Regions from separate parts of the Cellulosimicrobium sp. I38E genome, predicted to be linked through region 3. Evidence: riboswitches for the same ligand, from Rfam matches in the RefSeq annotation. Region 3 holds a riboswitch; each other region holds the start of a gene.

Region 1 (4,377 bases), on a different contig from region 3:
CGCGACGGGATCGCCCGTCGCGGTCGCGACCTCGCCCGTGGTGCGCTCGAGCCCCGCCAGGCCGCGCAGGAGCGTCGACTTGCCGCCCCCGTTGGGCCCGACGACGGCGAGCACCTCGCCCGCGCGGACGTCGAGGTCGACGTCGCGCACGACGGGGTGCTCGCCCCGGCGGGTGCGTCCCGCGCCGAGGCCGCCCCGGTGGACGGCGAGCCCGCGTGCCCGGAGCACGACCGGGCGCGCTGCTGCCGGGGTCGCGTCCAGAGGCCGGTCCGTGGTCCTCGAGCGCACGGGCGAGGCTCGCACGAGGTCGACCAGCCAGTCGTCGGTCTCGGGCGAGCCGAGCGGCCCGGAGGCGCCCGCCTCTTCCAGGCGGACAGCGAGCGGCAGCCAGCACCCCAGGTCGGCGAGGTCGCGCGCGTGCTCGCGCAGGACGCGGTGCGTGGGGCCGTGCGTGACGACCCGGCCCTCACGGTCCAGCACCAGGGTGGCGCCGGGCAGCGCCCCCAGGTCGTCCAGGCGGTGCTCGACGAGCACGACGGAGCGGTGGGGGAGCCTGGCGGGCGCCCCCTCGCCGTCGGGCCCGGGTGTCCGGGCGAGGCCGGCGACGAGCGACCCGACCTCGTGGGCGGCAGCGGGGTCCAGGAGCGCGGTGGGCTCGTCGAGGACGACGAGCTCCGGGTCGGCGACGAGCGCGGCGGCGACCGCGACGCGCTGCGCCTCGCCGCCCGACAGGGCGTGGGTCGGGCGGTCGTGCAGGTGCGCGGCGCCGACCGCGGCGAGCGCGGCGGTCGCGCGGTCGTCCATGGTGCGCGGGTCGGCGCCGTGGTTCTCGAGCGCGAACCGCAGCTCCTCGTCCACGCGCGCCAGGCAGAGCTGGTCGCCGGGCCGCTGCTGGACGAGGCCCACGCGGGCGGCGAGGACGGGCGGCGGCACGTCGCGCGGGTCGAGCCCGGCCGCGCGCAGCCCGCCTGCGACGGTGCCCGGGAGCGTGTGCGGGACGACGCCGACGAGCGCGCGCAGGAAGGTCGACTTGCCGCACCCGGACGGGCCGAGCACCAGCAGGCTGGTCCCGGCCGGGACGGTGACGTCGACGCCGTCGAGCACCCGGGCGCCGTCGTGCCCGAGGTGCACGGTCAGGGCGTCGGCCGTGACGGCGTCGGGTGGGGCGGCCTCGGGAGTGCCGGAGGCGGCGCGCTCAGCCACGGCGGGCCGCGCCGATCGCGAAGGCGTCGAGGGCGCCGGTGCGGGCGAGCGCGTCACCCAGGAGGCGGGCCGCGAGGCCGCACAGCACGACGCACGACACGACCTGGACCCCCAGCCGGAGCATCGCGTAGTCCTGCCCGAGCCAGCCGAAGCGCACGGCGTTGAAGGCGAACGTGACGAGCGCGGCGCTCACGCCGGACGCGACGAACACCCACCAGCCGAACCGGCGGTAGCGCGTGAGCGCGAACGGCAGCTCGGCGCCGAGGCCCTGGACCAGGCCCACGACGAGCAGGAGCGGCCCGGCGGGGGAGGCGAGGAAGACGACCTCGACGAGCGCGGCCAGGGTCTCGGCGAGGATGCCGACGCCCGGCTTGCGCACGATGTACGTGGCCAGCGGTCCGACGACGATCCACGCGCCCGCGAGGACGTTCGCGGCGAGGTCCGCGAGCGGGCCCATCGCGAGCTGCAAGGGGGCCCAGAGCTGCACGAACGCCCAGTACACGAACCCGAAGACGACCCCGAGGACGGCGATGAGCACCGTCTCGTGCAGGGTCAGGCCCCGGCGGCGCACGGCACGCCGGGGCGTCGCCGGGCGCGTGCGTCCCGTCGTCCCGGTGGTCGGGTCGTCGGTCGTCCCGACGGCCGCCCCGGGGGCGGCGCTCGGGGTCGTCTGCTGCGGGGTGGTGCGGGGTTCGGACATGCGGATCCCTCCGTCGGGCCCCCGGGGCGAAGGGTGCACGACGGCACGCCACCGCCTCGGCCCGCACGCACGGCCCGGGCGCGGGGCGCGCGGGCACGAGCGCGCAGGGGACGGTGACGTCGGCCCTGCTCCCTTCGCTGGTACGAACCAGATCAGGTTCCACGGGTCTGCAGGAGGGACGGGTGTCCGGCCTGCACTCTCAGCGCTCGTGCGCTCCCCGGGGGCGTTCGGCCCCGACCCTAGGGCCTCCGTGCGCTCTCGACAATCCCGGTGTCTCAGCCCGCGGGACGGTGCGGGACCGGTCACCACGTCCCGCTCGCGAGCCTGTGGCTCCTCACGGCGCGGGCGGTTCGGGACGCCGACCGAGCGGCGCGCGCCCGGCCCGACGACCTTGACTCGCGATCGAACACCTGTTCGAATACCAGGGTGAGGTGGGACGGACAGGCACTCGGCGCGGACGACGGCGCGCTCCCCGGGCTGGAGCGCGTCGGCCTCGTGCGCAGCGTGCGCACGCCCGAGTTCGCGGGGATCACGTTCCACGAGGTGACTGCCAAGAGCGCGCTGTCCAGGGTCCCGGCGATGTCGCGCATGCCGTTCCGCTGGACGGTCAACCCGTACCGGGGATGCAGCCATGCGTGCTCCTACTGCCTCGCCCCGTCGACCCCCGTGCTCCTGGCCGACGGCACCCAGCGCCCGATCGGCGAGCTGCGTGTCGGCGACGAGATCCTGGGGACCGCGCCGCACGGCGCGTACCGGCGGTACGTACGCACGCGTGTGCTCGACCGCTGGACCACCCGCAAGCGCGCGTACCGCGTGACCCTCGCGGACGGCACGCGGCTCGTCGCGAGCGGCGACCATCGGTTCCTCACGGAGCGCGGCTGGCGTCACGTCGTCGGCGGCCCGCGCCGCCGCGCCCACCTCGCGCTCGGCGACGTGCTCGTCGGCCCGGGCGCCGCGGCGCTCGCTCACGAGGGTGCCGCGCTCGAGGGGCGCGACGTCACCGGCAGCGACGCACTGCGCGTCGACTCGCTGGAAGCCCTCGACGGGCCGGGGAAGGAGACCGAGCTCGTCGACATCACGACCGGCACGCGCGACTTCGTCGCGGCGGGGGTCGTGAGCCACAACTGCTTCGCGCGGCCCACCCACGAGTACCTGGACCTGGACGCGGGCGAGGACTTCGACCGCGAGGTCGTGGTCAAGGTCAACGTCGACGACGTGCTGCGCGCCGAGCTCGGCCGGCGGTCGTGGGGCCGCGAGGCGGTCGCGCTCGGGACCAACACCGACCCCTACCAGCGGGCCGAGGGCCGCTACCGGCTCATGCCCGGCATCATCGACGCCCTCGCAGGGTCCGGCACGCCGCTGTCCGTCCTCACCAAGGGGACGCTGCTGCGCCGCGACCTGCCGCTGCTCGTCGACGCCGCCTCGCGCGTCGAGGTCGGGATCGGCGTCTCGCTCGCGCTCCTCGACCCGGCGCTCCAGGCGAGCGTCGAGCCGGGCACCCCGTCGCCCCGCGCCCGGCTCGACCTCATCCGGGCCGTCCGCGAGGCGGGGCTCCCGTGCGGGGTCATGGTCGCGCCCGTGCTGCCCTGGCTGACCGACTCGACCCGCGCGCTCACCGACCTGCTCGACGCGGTGAAGGACGCCGGCGCGACGGGCGTCACCGTCCTGCCCCTGCACCTCAAGCCCGGCACGCGCGAGTGGTACATGGGCTGGCTCGCGCGCGAGCACCCGCAGCTCGTGCCCGGGTACGAGCGCGTCTACGCGCGCGGCACGTACGCCTCGAAGGCCTACCGGTCGTGGCTGTGGGACCGCGTGCGCCCGATGCTCGAGGCGCGCGGCTTCGCGGTCTCCGGGCACCGCGGTCCCGCGGGCGTCGAGGGTCGCTACCGCCGGGGCGAGCTCGGCGGTCTCGGCGACCGTCACCATGATGCGGGGCCGCCGACGGACGGCGCCTACCCGGCCGGGAGCCTCGCCGGGACGTCCCCTGAGCCCGACGGGCCCGGTCACGACGGCGCCCTCGCGGGCATGCCGGTCGACGGCGGGGGCCTGGACGTCGTCGGCGGGGGAGTGGAGCAGGTCCTGTTCTGACCCGGCGTGGAGGGCCACGCGAGACGCCGACCGGGCGACGCCGCTACCCATGGCGCGCCCTGTGCGCGGCTCAGGAGGTCTGGTCGCCGTGCGGGACGGCACCGACCCGGACGATGTCCGTCCGTGCCACGACCCGGTCCCGGACGTCGGCCAGCGCCACGCGGGCGGGGTCGGCAAGGTACGCGGCGAGGGCGTCGTCGTCGGGCATCTCGATGACCTGGACCTCGGTCGGCAGCGCCGCGTCCTGGCCGGGCAGCGCGCGCACGCGCGACAGCACGCGGCCGCCGTAGACCGGCACCAGCGCGAGGACGTCGTCCTCGTACTCGCGCAACAGGTCGGCGTTGCCCTCCGTGGGCCACAGCAGGACGCACAGGGTCACGTTCGCC
Region 2 (4,377 bases), on a different contig from region 3:
CACCGGGGCACGACACGCGGTGCCGACCAGGTACCCGTCAGGTGCGTCTCGACCCCCGGGTCCGCGGGGCTCAGGCCGCGAGGAGCAGGACGTCGGCGGTGCGCGCGGTCGGGCGCGACGCGAGGGTCGGGGTCGCGATCGTGGTCCGCGCGACCGGGAGGTCGCGCACGGGCTCGCCCGCCGGGGCGGGGTGCCGCGGCGCGGAGAGCGCGCCGCGCTCCCGGACGGAGGAGAGCACGCGCACCGGGGCGACGGGGCGCAGTTCCTCTCCCGTACGCGCCACCAGGTCCACGAGGCGCAGGCCGAGCGCGCCGCAGACCGCTGCCAGCACCTCGGAGGACGCCTCCTTGCGGCCGCGCTCCACCTCGGACAGGTAGGCGGTGGAGACGCGCGCGGAGGCCGCGACGTCGACGAGCGTGCGACCCTGCGCGAGCCGTGCCCGCCGGAGGATCCCCCCGATGACGTGGCGCAGGAGCGGCTCCGGCCGCCCACCCGCCCGGGGCCGGGGGCTCGCCGGCGCTCCGCTCGGCGCTCCGCTCGGCGCTCCGCTCGGCACCGCGCTCGTCACGTCCATGCGGTCACGCTACCCGCGCCCCGCCCGGGTGCCGAGGCACCCGGGCGAGGATCTGCTGCTGGCGTAACGGCCCGCCGTCGGGCCTCGAGCGCCGGTGAGCGTCACCAGCGCTCGAGCGACCACGCCATCTGCCAGAACCGGATCTCGTGCCGGCAGCTCAGCTCGAACGCGCGCTCCATGCGGGCGCGCTCCGCCTCGCCCGCGTCGGCGGCGAGCGCGTCGAGGCGTGCTCGGAGGTCGGCCAGGACGCCCTCGGTGCGCTCGGCGGCGTAGAACTCCCACCAGCCCGCGAGCGGGTGGTCGTCCTCGATCACACCGGGCGTCGTCTCCCGCTCGGCGAGCCAGAACCGCCGCGCCGACCAGATGTAGGTCCACGGGCACGGCAGGAGCGCGGCGAGCAGCACGCCGAGCGAGTCGCGGCCCGCGGCGAGCATGTGGTCGACGTAGGCCTGCGCGCTCGGGGCGAGGCGGTGGGTCTGCGCCTCCTCGTACGTCACGCCGAGGAAGTCGCACATCGCGTGGTGGGCGTGCGACTCGTCGTCGAGCAGGAACCCGGCCTTCTCGTGGAAGTACGCGGCCCACTCCCGGTCGGGCGCGAGGGCCATGCCCAGGCCGTAGCAGCGCAGGTACGCCGTGAGGTACTGGTGGTCCTGGCCGACGTAGTGCCGCACCGCGGCCGGCTCGACGGAGCCGTCGCGCAGGCCGACGAGGAACGGGTGGTCGTAGAACTCGTCGAAGAGGTGCGCGTACCGGCGGGCGAGGTCGGCGGTGAAGCCGGCCTCCTCCTGCCGGACGAGCGCGGTCGGGTCGTCCGCGAAAACAGGGTTCAGGGTGATGGCAGCAGGCGTCGTCATGCCCACGTTCCTCCGCTCGTGCTAGCGAGATCAGGTTCGACGGGTCCGGGCGGCCGTACCGCTCGTCTCAGTCCCTCGGCCCGGCTGCCCGGGCGGGACGCCCCGCGTGGTTCGCCGCGACCCTAGCAAGGAAGCACCGCCCGCGTCGGGAGCATCCGGGGACGTGTGGGAATATAGTTGTAGCGACAACAAGTTGGAGCAGACATGACCACGAGCACCCCGGGCGCGGCGACCGACCGCCTCCTGTCCCCGTCCACGAGCATGGACGCCGTCACGCTGCGCGTCGGCGACCTCGAGCAGATGACGTCCTACTACACGGGCGCGTTCGCGCTCGCTCCCCTCGAGGAGCGTTCCCGCGGCACCGAGGTGCACCGTGTCCTCGGCCGCGGCACGACGCCCATGCTGCGCCTCGTGCACACGCCCGGCCTGCCCGCCGTCGACCGGCGCCAGGCCGGCCTGTTCCACACCGCGTTCCTGTTCGACGACGCCGCAAGCCTCGCCGCGACCGTCTACCGCGCCGCGCAGGACCGCCGGGGGTCGTTCGTCGGGTCGAGCGACCACCTCGTCAGCGAGGCGTTCTACTTCACCGACCCCGAGGGCAACGGCGTCGAGCTGTACACCGACCGGCCGCGCGAGACGTGGGTGCGCGAGCGGGGGCAGATCCGCATGGCCACCGAGTTCCTGGACCCGAACGCGTACCTGCGCACGCACCTCGACCAGGAGACGTTCGACGCCGGGCCCTCGCTCGCCGGGCGCGTGGGGCACGTCCATCTCCAGGTCGGTGACATCGCGACCGCCCACGACTTCTACGTCGACGCCGTCGGGTTCGAGGCCACGGTCACCGAGTACAGCGGCGCCCTGTTCGCGTCCGCCGGCGGCTACCACCACCACGTCGCGATGAACGTCTGGAACAGCGCCGGCGCCGGGCCGCGCGCCGCGAGCCTCGGCCTCGGGGACGTGGCGATCACCGTGCCCGGCCGCGACGACCTCGACGCGCTCGTCGCCCGCCTGCGCGCCCGTGGCCTGCAGCACGCCGACGACGGCCGCTCCGTCGTCGTGCACGACCCGTGGGGCACGCGCGTCACGCTGGCCGTGCCCGGCACGACGACCGACGAGCTGCTCGCGCGATGAGCGCTCCGGCTCCCCTCGTCGCGGTCCGGTCCGACGCGGACCCGACGAGCCCGCCCGCGGGGGGCGCCGTCGTCGTGCTGCTCCACGGGTTCGGCTCGCACGAGCACGACCTCGCCGGCCTCGGCCCGCACCTCGGTGCGCCCTGGGTCTCGCTGCGCGCCCCGCTCGCCCTCCCCCCACGGCGGGTTCGCGTGGTTCCCGATCGTCACGCCCGGCGACCCCGACCCCGAGCCCGTCGCGCGCGCGACCGAGGCCGTCTGGGACTGGGTCGACGCCGAGCTCGGTACCGACCGACCGGTCGTCCCCGTCGGGTTCTCCCAGGGTGGGCTCATGGCCACGCAGCTCCTGCGCACGCGCCCCGAGCGCGTGGCGGCGACCGTCGTCCTCGGCGGGTTCGTCCAGGCGGCCGAGCAGCCCGCCGACGCCGCGCTCGCCGCGTCGCGCCCGCCCGTCTTCTGGGGCCGCGGCGCCGACGACCGGGTCATCGCGCCGCACGCGGTCGACCGCACCGCCGCGTGGCTGCCGGACCGCTCGACGCTCGTCGAGCGCGTCTACCCCGGTCTCGCGCACGGCACCGACGCGCGCGAGCTCGCCGACGTCCGGGCGTTCCTCGACGACGTCGTGGGGCGAGCGGCGACCTGACACCCCGGGTCACGCCCCACCGGGCGGGCGGCACGGGGCGCGGGCCGGGCGTCGGGCGCGCACGATGGGAGCACACCCGCCGTGCGCACCGAGGAGCGACGCCGATGTTCCGCAGCCTCTTCCCGATCCTCACCGTGGCCGACCTCGAGCGGTCGCTCGGCTTCTACCGCGACCTGCTGCGCGGGACCGTCGAGTACGCGTTCCCCGACGACGGGCCGCCGGTCTACGTGAGCCTGCGCGTGGGCGGCTCGCCGCTCGGCCTGGGCCAGGGCGAGCCGCCTCCCGCGGACACGCGGATCGTGCTGTGGGTGTACGTCGACGACTGCGACCGCGCCGTCGAGCACCTCGCCGCCGCCGGCGTGCCGGTGCTCGAACCACCCACGGACCAGCCGTGGGGCGAGCGCGTCGCGCGCGTGCAGGACCCGGACGGCACCGTCGTGGTCCTCGGCCAGGAGGCCGCGCCGCCGCCGGAGCCCGACGGCCCGACAGGCCTCTCGTAGGCTCGGTGCCCCCACCGGGACTCGAACCCGGAACACGCCGGGTTTAAGCCGGCCGCCTCTGCCAGTTGGGCCATGGGGGCGCGGGCCGAATCTACCGCGAGCGCGGCTCTCCCCGGGCCGTCGGCGCTCGACCCGACCAGGACGCCGCGAGGGGCGAGCCGTTCGCGCGGCTCGCCCCTCGTCGTCGGGCAGGTGCCGGGGATCCCGGCGGGTGCGGACGGGCGTCAGGACGCCTTGGCCGCCGGCGTCCGGTCGTCGGCGTCGACGGTGCCCGTGCCGGACTCCGCCGCGGCCGCCGAGCCCTGCGCGGTCTGCTTGACCGGCTCGCCGTCCTTCTTGGGCGGCACCGACGCGGCGCGGAACTCCGCGCGCGGGTCATGCAGGGAGCCCAGCGACACGAGCTCGCGGCCCAGGAGGAACTGCCCGATCCAGCCGATGAAGATGCGGATCTTGCGGTTGCCCGTGGGCATCGCCATGACGTGGTAGCTGCGGTGCATGAGCCACGCGAGCACGCCGCGCAGCTTGAACACGCCGAACAGCTCCGCGACGCCCTTGTACAGGCCGAGGGACGCGACCGTACCGACGCTCTTGTGGCGGTACTCGACCGGCTTCTCGCTGTGCAGCTCGAGCGCGAGGTTGTCGGCCAGGCGCGTCGCCTCGCGGATCGCGTGCTGCG
Region 3 (4,377 bases):
CGCGCCGCGGGGACTCGCTGCCGGGCCCCGACGCGCGCCGGCTGCGCGTGACGCGCTGGGGCGCGGACGACCCGATGCCGGGAGAGCTCCCGGCTCGCTGACGTCGCGGCGACTGCGGTGTCGCCACTCGCCGCACCGCAGACCCGCCGCGATCCAGACCGCAGCGCCGCCCGACCCTCCGGTCGGGCGGCGCTCGCGCGTTCGGGGTGGTTCTCCGACGGTCGCGGACGGCGGAGGGAGGGAGATCACCCGGTACGTAGTTGAATCTTCATCCACTCATCGGGGATGCTGTCCTGGACACCTGACCAGTACCGGGCGGACACCGACGTCGCGGCTCGACGACGCCTGGGAGCGACGGATGACGACGGCACGCCCTGTCCGGCAGTGGAACGGCCTCACCGTTCCCGAGGCCGGCACCTACGCCCTCGACGAGGCGCACAAGCGCATCGGGTTCACCGGGATGCACATGATGGTCTCGCCTGTCCGGGGAGAGTTCACCCGGGCGCGCGCGACGATCCTGGTGGGCGAGGATCCGACCGCGTCGGCCGTGTCGGCGACCATCGAGACGGCGAGCCTCACGACCCACCACGAGGAGCGCGACGCGCACCTCCGCAGCCCCGACTTCCTCGACGTCGACGCCTACCCGACGATCGAGTTCCGCAGCACCTCGATCGACTGGCAGGGCGAGCAGCAGGACCAGATCCTCGCGTGGGCGCGGCTGCGGAACCGCTCGCCCGAGCGCGCCGAGCTCGCGCAGGAGCGTGTGCAGCCCCGGGCCGCGCAGGCGGGGCGGTTCCTCGTCAGCGGACTGCTCACCGTCCGCGGCGTCACCCACCGGACGGTGCTGTCCATGCAGTACGGGGGCGCGCGACGCGACCCGTACGGCCGGGACATCTTCGGGTTCCACGCCGCGGGCGAGATCGACCGCGAGAGCTTCGGCCTCGTCTGGAACGTGCTCCTCGAGACCGGCGGCTTCCTCGTGGGCAAGAAGATCGGCCTCGAGATCGCGGGCGAGGCGATCCACCAGGCCTGAGGCGTCCCACGGGGCGAGTCGCGCACGCAGGGCGTGGCGGCGCGAGACCGGCGCCGGCGTCCGGCGCGCAGGACGTAGCATGGCGAGCGACACGGGGTGCCCCCTACGGGGCTGAGATGAGACCCGTCGAACCTGCTCTGGCTCGTACCAGCGAAGGGATGTCCGGCGATGACGCTCGCCCTGCCCCAGCACGACCCCGCACCCCGGCGCGGCAGCGCGCCCCGGCCCGCGGCCGGCCGCACGCCCGGTCCGGACGTCGACCCCGGCGCCCGGCCCTCGCGGCCGCGCGTCCTGTCGATCGCCGGGACCGACCCGACCGGGGGCGCGGGCATCCAGGCGGACCTCAAGTCCTTCGCCGCGCACGGCGCCTACGGCATGGCCGTCACGACGGCGCTCGTCGCGCAGAACACGCACGGCGTGCGGTCCGTGCACGTCCCCGGTCCCGCGTTCCTGCGCGAGCAGCTCGACGCGGTGTCCGACGACGTCGAGATCGACGCCGTGAAGATCGGCATGGTCGCCGACGAGGCGAACGCGCGCGAGATCGGGGCGTGGCTCGACGCCGTCGCCGCGGCCCGGTCCGACGCCGCGGTCCCGCGGCCCTGGGTCGTGCTCGACCCCGTCATGGTCGCGACGTCGGGGCACCGCCTGCTGGACCCGGGCGCGGAGCAGGCCGTGCGCGACCTCGCGGCGCGGGCCGACGTCGTGACGCCCAACCTTCCCGAGCTCGCCGTCCTCGCGGGACGCGACGTCGCGACGACGTGGGACGACGCGCTGGACCAGGCCGCGTCCTACGCGGCGGCGAGCGGCGCGGTCGTGCTGCTCAAGGGCGGCCACCTCACCTGCGCGACGTCACCCGACGCTCTCGTCGCGCCCGCCACGGTCCCGGGCGCCCGGGCCAGGGTCACCACGTTCGAGGCCACGCGCGTCGACACGCCGCACACCCACGGCACCGGGTGCTCGCTCTCCGCGGCGCTCGCGGCCCTGCGCCCCCAGCGCGAGGGGTGGGAGGAGGCCGCGCGCGACGCCAAGGAGTGGCTCACGGGAGCGCTGCGCGCCGGCGCCGCGCTGCGGGTCGGGACGGGCCGTGGTCCGGTCGACCACCTGCACGTCGTGGCGCCTGCCGCGTCGGCCTGACCCGCTCGCTCCGGGGTGGCTCAGGCGCGGGTCGTCGGCTGCGCGACGGCGCAGTCGTAGCCGGGCGGCCACCACCGCCAGGTCGTCACGACGTCCTGCGCCGCGACGCCCGCGGGGCGGTCGGCGACGCACGCGTCCGCCTGCTGGCGCACCCCGACGGTCACCCAGTAGACGGCGAGCGCCGCGGTGAGCAGGACGGCGAGGACCGTCACGGTGCGGCGCAGGGCGGGGGAGGGGCCGCCGTCGGACCCGTCCTCCTCGCCCGGCCGGGGCGGGACCCAGTCCCAGCTCATGGGGTGCCCGTGGCCGACGGGGCGTCCACGGCGCCCTCGGGGTGCAGGAGGACCTTGCCCGTGGTCGCGCGGCCCTCCAGCGCCCGGTGCGCGTCGGCGGCCTCCGCGAGCGGGAACGTGGCGCCGACGCGCACGTGCAGCGTGCCGCCCGCGACCGCGCCGAGCACCTCGGTCGCGCGCTCGACGAGCTCGGCGCGGGTCGCGGTGTGGTCGGCGAGCTTGGGGCGCGTGAGGAAGAGCGAGCCACCGGCGTTGAGGCGCTGCGGGTCGAACGGCGGGACCTGACCGGAGGAGCCGCCGTAGAGCACGAGCGTGCCCCGGCGGTGCAGCGACGCGAGCGACGCGTCGAACGTGTCCTTGCCGACCGAGTCGTACACCGCCGCGACGCCCTCGCCGCCCGTGAGCCCGCGCACGACCTCGGGCAGCTCGGCGGTGAGGTCCGCGAACGCCGTGTACTGGATCGCGTGCTCGGCGCCCGCGCCGCGGGACAGCTCCGCCTTCTCGGGGGTCGAGACCGTCGAGATCACGTGCGCGCCCCGCGCCACGAGCATCTGGGTCAGGAGCAGCCCGACGCCGCCCGCGCCCGCGTGCACGAGGACGCGGTCCCCGGGGCGGACGGGGTACGACGACGTGCACAGGTAGTGCGCGGTGAGGCCCTGGAGCGCGACGGCGGTCGCGTCCTCGAGGGAGACGGCGTCGGGGACGTGCAGCGCCTGGGCCGCGTCCACGAGGACGAGGTCCGCGTACGACCCGGGCGCCTCGGTCCACACGACGCGGTCGCCGACGGCGAAGCCCTCGACGCCCGCGCCCAGCTCGGAGACGACGCCCGCCCCCTCGCTGCCCACGACGTGCGGGTACTCCATCGCGTACACGCCCGAGCGCTTGTAGGTGTCGATGAAGTTCACGCCCGCCACGGCGGACCGGACGAGGAGCTGCCCGGGACCCGGCGACGGGTCGGGGAGCTCGGTGTGGTCGAGGACCTCGGGGCCGCCCGCCGCGCGGGCCACGATCGCGTGCATGGGCCCAGCCTAGGGTCGTGCGGGTGCCGTGGCCGCCGCCTGGGCAGCACCGGCCCCGGACGCCGCCCCGACGGCGGCCGCGTCGTCCCCGACGAGGCGCGGCGGACGCGCGTGCCCGGCCGTCGCGTGCCAGCGCCCGTACCGGCGCTCGACGTGCACCGGGTGGTCGAAGCAGCGTGTGACGTTCTCCGTGACGAGCACGTCCGCCGCGGCTCCCGCGACGACCACGCGGCCGTGCGCGAGCAGGAGCGCGTGGCTCGTCGTGGTCGGGAGCTCCTCGAGGTGGTGCGTCACGAGCACCGAGGCGACGTGCGGCCGGGTCGCGCGCACGGCGTCGAGCGTCTCGAGGAGCTGCTCGCGCGCGGCGACGTCGAGCCCGGTGGACGGCTCGTCGAGCAGCAGGAGGGCGGGGTCGGGCAGGAGGGCGCGCGCCACGAGCGCCCGCCCGCGCTCGCCCTGGGAGAGCGTCTGCCAGGGGTCGTGCGCGCGGTGCGCGAGACCGAGGTCGGCGACGAGGCCTCGGGCGAGGGTGACCTCGTCCGGGGTCGGCTGCCAGCGCGGGCGCCAGTCGACGGTCCCCGTGAGGCCCGTCAGGGTCACCTCGAGCACGGTCAGCGGCGAGCGCAGGTCGTGACGCGGGTCGACGTGGCCGATGCGGCGGTGCAACGTCTGGATGTCCACGCGGCCCAGGCGCTCCCCGAGCACGTGGACCGTGCCCCGGGTCGGGTGGCGGCGCGCCCCGCAGAGCCCGAGGATCGTGCTCTTGCCCGCCCCGTTCGGCCCGAGCAGCGCCCAGTGCTCGCCCGCCTGGACGACGAGGTCGACGCCGTCGAGGATCGCCCGTCCCTCCCGCACCAGGTCGACGCCGCGCAGGGACAGGACCTCGGCGCTCACCGCT
Region 4 (4,377 bases), on a different contig from region 3:
CGTCTCCTCGTCGACGATGCCGGTCACGGACTCGCGTGCCGAGAGCGCGAGGACCGACGTCGTCGACACGAGCGCCATGCCGACGACGAGCGCCCCGGCGGTCGCGGCCGTGCGCCGCGGCTGGCGCGTCACGTTGCCGCGCGCGAGACCGCCGAGGGGCCGGACCACCGCGACGAACGGCGCGGCGAGGACGCCCAGCACGGGGCCGACCGCGAGCGGGGAGAGGAGCAGCACGCCCGCGATCACCCCGACCGCGCCGAGGCCCAGGAGCGGTGCGCCGCCGCCCCCGACCGCCGCAGCGCCCACCACGAGCGCGGTGCCGGCGAGCAGGGTCAGCGTCCCCGTGACGACCCGGGCGCCCCCTGGACCGGCGGGGCGCACGACGTCGGCCCGCATGGCCTCGACGGGCCGGACGAGCGCCGCGTGCCGCGCGGGCAGGGCCGCCGCGAGGACGGACACCACGACACCGACGACGAGCGGGACCACGATCCCGGCGGTCGTCACGGGCAGCGACGCGGCGAGCTCCATGCCCACCGCGCCGAGCCCGGCCCGGGCGAGCTCGGCGAGCCCGAACCCGGCGGCGACGCCCAGCACCGCACCGACGACCCCCACGACCGCGGCCTGCCCCAGCACGGACGCGAACACCTGGGCCGGCGACGCCCCGACGGCGCGCAGCAGCGCGAGCTCGCGTGTGCGGCGGCGCACGTGCATCGCGAACGTGTTGGTGATGATGAACGTGCCGACGAACAGGGCGAGCGCGGCGAACACGAGCAGGAACGTCGAGACGAAGCCGAGCTGGTCGGCGATGGCGCTGCTCGTCTCGTCGCGCAGGTCGCCACCCGTCACGGCTTCGGCACCGTCGGGGAGCGCCGTCGCCACGGCGTCACGCAGCGCCTCGGGGGAGATGCCGTCGGCGGCGTACAGGGCGATCGACGGCACGACGCCGTCCGGCGCGTACGTCGCGGCGGCCGTCTCGGTGTCGAGCAGGACGATGGTCGCGCCCGCCATGGGCGCGGACAGCGAGAGCTCGCCGACGACCCGCACGGGCCGCACCTCGTCGCCGAGCACGACGTCGGTCGTGTCGCCCACGGCGAGCCCCGACGCCTCGAGCGTCGCGGACTCGAGCGCGACCTCGTCGGCGCCCTCCGGTGCGCGGCCCTCCACGACGCGCGGCCCGGGGTCGCGGGGGTCGTAGCCGACGGCCATGCTCGGCGCCTGCGTGCTGAGCACGGCGGTGCCGTCGGCGCCCACGAGGACGGCCGGGCCGCTCACCTCCGCGAGCGCGAGGTCGACGTCGTCGCGCGCGTCGAGCGTGCCGGCCAGGTCCGCCGGGACGAGGCTGCGGGCCCCGCCGAGCTGCGCGGACGACGACTCGAGCGCGGACCCGGCGGCGGTCCCGCCGCGCACGTACGCGTCGGCCTGGATCGACGACGCGACGATGCCGTCGAACGTCGACGCGAGCATCGCGCGCAGCGCGAACGTGCCGGTGACGAACGCGACGCCGATCGTCACCGCAAGGACGGACAGCACGAGCTGCGCGCCGTGCGCGCGCACGCCGCGCAGCGCGATCCGGCCCATCATCGGACGGCCGCCGGTGCGGGCACGGCCCGGGCGGCGTGCGCGCCCGCGGGCGCCGCGGGTGTGAGAGCACCGAGCGTGTCGAGGACGGCCTGCGGCGTGGGGTCGCGCAGCTCGGTCATGAGGCGGCCGTCGGCGAGGAACAGGACGCGGTGCGCGTACGACGCCGCCGTCGGGTCGTGCGTGACCACGGCGACGGACTGGCCGAGGTCGTCCACCGAGGCGCGCAGGAAGCCGAGCACCTCCGCGGCGGCGCGCGAGTCGAGGTTGCCCGTCGGCTCGTCCGCGAACACGACGGCCGGCCGGGACACGAGCGCCCGCGCGCACGCGACGCGCTGCTGCTGCCCGCCCGAGAGCTCCGCCGGGCGGTGCCCGAGCCGCGGGCGCAGCCCGACGGCGTCGACCACGCGCTCGAACCACTCCCGGTCCACGGGCCGCCGCGCGATCGCGAGCGGCAGCACGATGTTCTCCTCCGCGGTGAGCGTCGGGACGAGGTTGAACGACTGGAAGACGAAGCCGATGCGCGTGCGCCGCAGCCGCGTCAGGTGCCGCTCGCTCATCGCCGAGACGGTCTCGCCGTCCACGACGACGGTCCCCGCCGTGGGCGAGTCCAGTCCGGCGAGGCAGTGCATGAGGGTCGACTTGCCCGACCCGGACGGGCCCATGATCGCGGTCAGGCGTCCCCGCTCGAGGTCGACGTCGACGCCGTCCAGGGCGCGGACCGCGGCCTCGCCGCGCCCGTAGGTCTTCACGAGGCCCCGCGCGGTCGCGATCACGGGACGCTCCGGCGTGGTTCCCGAGGCTCCTGCGGCTCCCGTGGCGTGCTCCGCGGACGCGGCGACGGTCGTCGTCGCACCCGTCGTCCCAGGTCTGCTGCTCATCGGTCCTTCTCCTCCTGCGTCGTCGGCCGGGGACCCCGGGCCGGTCGTCACGACCTTCCCGCGGGGGCGCACCCCCGGGCATCGGGGACCGGCCCGGACCCTTCCCCGGTCGCCGCAGGGCCGCTCTCAGGGTTCTCTCAGGGGGATTCCCGAGGGGCGGCCCGGTGTAGGCTCGACGTGAACGACAGGGGAGCTCCTGGAGGAGCTGAGAGTGCGGACCACCGCAGACCCTCGAACCTGATCCGGTTAGCACCGGTGGAGGAAGTCGGGAATCTCGATCACCTGCTCGTGCGGTCTCCCGCGCTCGCGCGAGCACGGGCCGTGCGGGTCGGTGGACCCCTCCTGAACGTCCTGGGAGGACACATGCAGCGCACGACCGCCCGCACCCGCCGGGCCCGGTCCCTCGTCACCGGCGCGGGGACGACCCTCGCCCTCCTCGCCCTCGCCGCGTGCGGCGGCGGCGACACCGCGGGAGGCGACGACGCGTCGTCGGGCACGGGCGGGACCGTCACCCTCGTGACCCACGACTCCTTCGCCGTGAGCGACGAGGTGCTCGCCGCGTTCGAGGAGGAGAGCGGGCTCACCGTCGAGCAGGTCGCCCCCGGCGACGGCGGCGCGCTCGTCAACCAGCTGATCCTCACGAAGGACTCGCCGCTGGGCGACGTCGTGTTCGGGATCGACAACACGTTCGCGTCCCGCGCGATCGACGAGGGCGTGCTCGCGCCCTACACGCCGGAGGGCCTGTCCGACTCGGCGGCCTCGTACGCCGTCGGCGACGGCGACGAGCTCACGGCGGTCGACCTCGGCGACGTCTGCGTCAACGTCGACCACGCGTGGTTCGCCGACGCCGGGATCCCGGAGCCCGTCTCGCTCGAGGACCTCGCGAAGCCCGAGTACGAGGACCTGCTCGTCGTGACCAACCCGGCGACGTCGTCGCCCGGTCTCGCGTTCCTCCTCGCGACCGTCGGCGCGTTCGGCGAGGACGGCTGGGAGGACTACTGGGCGGAGCTCCGTGCCAACGGCGTGAAGGTCGTCGACGGGTGGTCGGACGCCTACTACGTCGACTTCTCCGGCTCCGAGGGCGCCGGGCCGCGCCCGCTCGTGCTGTCGTACTCGACGTCGCCCGCGTTCACGCTCACCGAGGACGGCTCCGCGTCCACGACCGGCGCGCTGCTCGACACGTGCTTCCGCCAGGTCGAGTACGCGGGCGTGCTCGCGAACGCGAAGAACCCCGAGGGCGCGCAGCAGCTCGTCGACTTCCTCGTGAGCGAGGCGTTCCAGGCCGACGTGCCGGGGCAGATGTACATGTACCCCGCGGACGACTCCGTCGCGCTCCCCGACGGCTGGGCCGAGTTCGCCCCGCTCGCCGCCGAGCCCTTCGAGGTCGCGCCCGAGGACGTGTCGGCGCACCGCGACGAGTGGATCAAGGCATGGACGGCGACGGTCGTCGACTGACGCCCGGTCCCCGAGCGACCACGGCTCTCCCTCGCGAGGTAGAGCCGTGGTCGCGCGAGGTCGAGCCGTGGTGAGGGGCCGGGCGGTCTGGCGGGGTGGCGTCGGCCGCGGGGTGCTGTGGGGGATCGCGGCGGCGGTGCCGCTGCTGTTCCTCGGGGTGTTCTTCGCGTGGCCGGTGATCACGCTCGTGGCGCGCGGGTTCGTCGGGGACGACGGCGGCCTGGACCTGTCCGGGTTCGCGGAGGTCTTCTCCCAGCCGCGGACGTGGCGCATCCTCGGGCTGACGCTGTGGCAGGCCGTGCTCGGCACGGCGTTCTCGCTGCTGCTCGGCGTGCCCGGCGCCTACGTGCTGTACCGGTGCCGGTTCCCCGGGCGGCGGGTCGTGCGCGCGCTCGTCACCGTGCCGTTCGTGCTCCCGACCGTCGTCGTCGGCGTCGCGTTCCGGTCGCTGCTCGTGCAGGGC

The links. Region 3 has a riboswitch for thiamine pyrophosphate ahead of thiD (bifunctional hydroxymethylpyrimidine kinase/phosphomethylpyrimidine kinase). Riboswitches for the same ligand answer to the same signal wherever they lie in the genome.
Region 1: another riboswitch for thiamine pyrophosphate. It lies ahead of A0J59_RS10660 (ECF transporter S component); the one in region 3 lies ahead of thiD (bifunctional hydroxymethylpyrimidine kinase/phosphomethylpyrimidine kinase).
Region 2: another riboswitch for thiamine pyrophosphate. It lies ahead of A0J59_RS03640 (TenA family protein); the one in region 3 lies ahead of thiD (bifunctional hydroxymethylpyrimidine kinase/phosphomethylpyrimidine kinase).
Region 4: another riboswitch for thiamine pyrophosphate. It lies ahead of A0J59_RS07405 (thiamine ABC transporter substrate binding subunit); the one in region 3 lies ahead of thiD (bifunctional hydroxymethylpyrimidine kinase/phosphomethylpyrimidine kinase).

What each region holds. Positions count from the first base shown of each region.
Region 1 is NZ_LUAZ01000028.1:159,132-163,508, forward strand. Features, by position in the region: gene A0J59_RS10655 (ABC transporter ATP-binding protein) at 1-1,203, opposite strand, end outside; gene A0J59_RS10660 (ECF transporter S component) at 1,196-1,903, opposite strand; TPP riboswitch at 2,014-2,133, opposite strand; gene A0J59_RS10665 (Rv2578c family radical SAM protein) at 2,330-3,991, shown strand; gene A0J59_RS10670 (hypothetical protein) at 4,062-4,377, opposite strand, start outside.
Region 2 is NZ_LUAZ01000012.1:80,427-84,803, reverse strand. Features, by position in the region: gene A0J59_RS22600 (helix-turn-helix transcriptional regulator) at 71-574, opposite strand; gene A0J59_RS03640 (TenA family protein) at 676-1,428, opposite strand; TPP riboswitch at 1,419-1,543, opposite strand; gene A0J59_RS03635 (VOC family protein) at 1,633-2,559, shown strand; gene A0J59_RS03630 (alpha/beta hydrolase) at 2,695-3,201, shown strand; gene A0J59_RS03625 (glyoxalase/bleomycin resistance/extradiol dioxygenase family protein) at 3,306-3,701, shown strand; tRNA gene A0J59_RS03620 (tRNA-Leu) at 3,708-3,781, opposite strand; gene A0J59_RS03615 (NAD(P)/FAD-dependent oxidoreductase) at 3,926-4,377, opposite strand, start outside.
Region 3 is NZ_LUAZ01000015.1:64,974-69,350, forward strand. Features, by position in the region: gene A0J59_RS04785 (SDR family oxidoreductase) at 1-101, shown strand, start outside; gene A0J59_RS04790 (YceI family protein) at 359-1,033, shown strand; TPP riboswitch at 1,116-1,209, shown strand; gene thiD (bifunctional hydroxymethylpyrimidine kinase/phosphomethylpyrimidine kinase) at 1,202-2,167, shown strand; gene A0J59_RS04800 (hypothetical protein) at 2,188-2,460, opposite strand; gene A0J59_RS04805 (quinone oxidoreductase) at 2,457-3,479, opposite strand; gene A0J59_RS04810 (ABC transporter ATP-binding protein) at 3,489-4,373, opposite strand; gene A0J59_RS04815 (FadR/GntR family transcriptional regulator) at 4,370-4,377, opposite strand, start outside.
Region 4 is NZ_LUAZ01000020.1:59,860-64,236, reverse strand. Features, by position in the region: gene A0J59_RS07415 (ABC transporter permease) at 1-1,578, opposite strand, end outside; gene A0J59_RS07410 (ABC transporter ATP-binding protein) at 1,578-2,459, opposite strand; TPP riboswitch at 2,636-2,740, shown strand; gene A0J59_RS07405 (thiamine ABC transporter substrate binding subunit) at 2,823-3,914, shown strand; gene A0J59_RS07400 (iron ABC transporter permease) at 3,982-4,377, shown strand, end outside.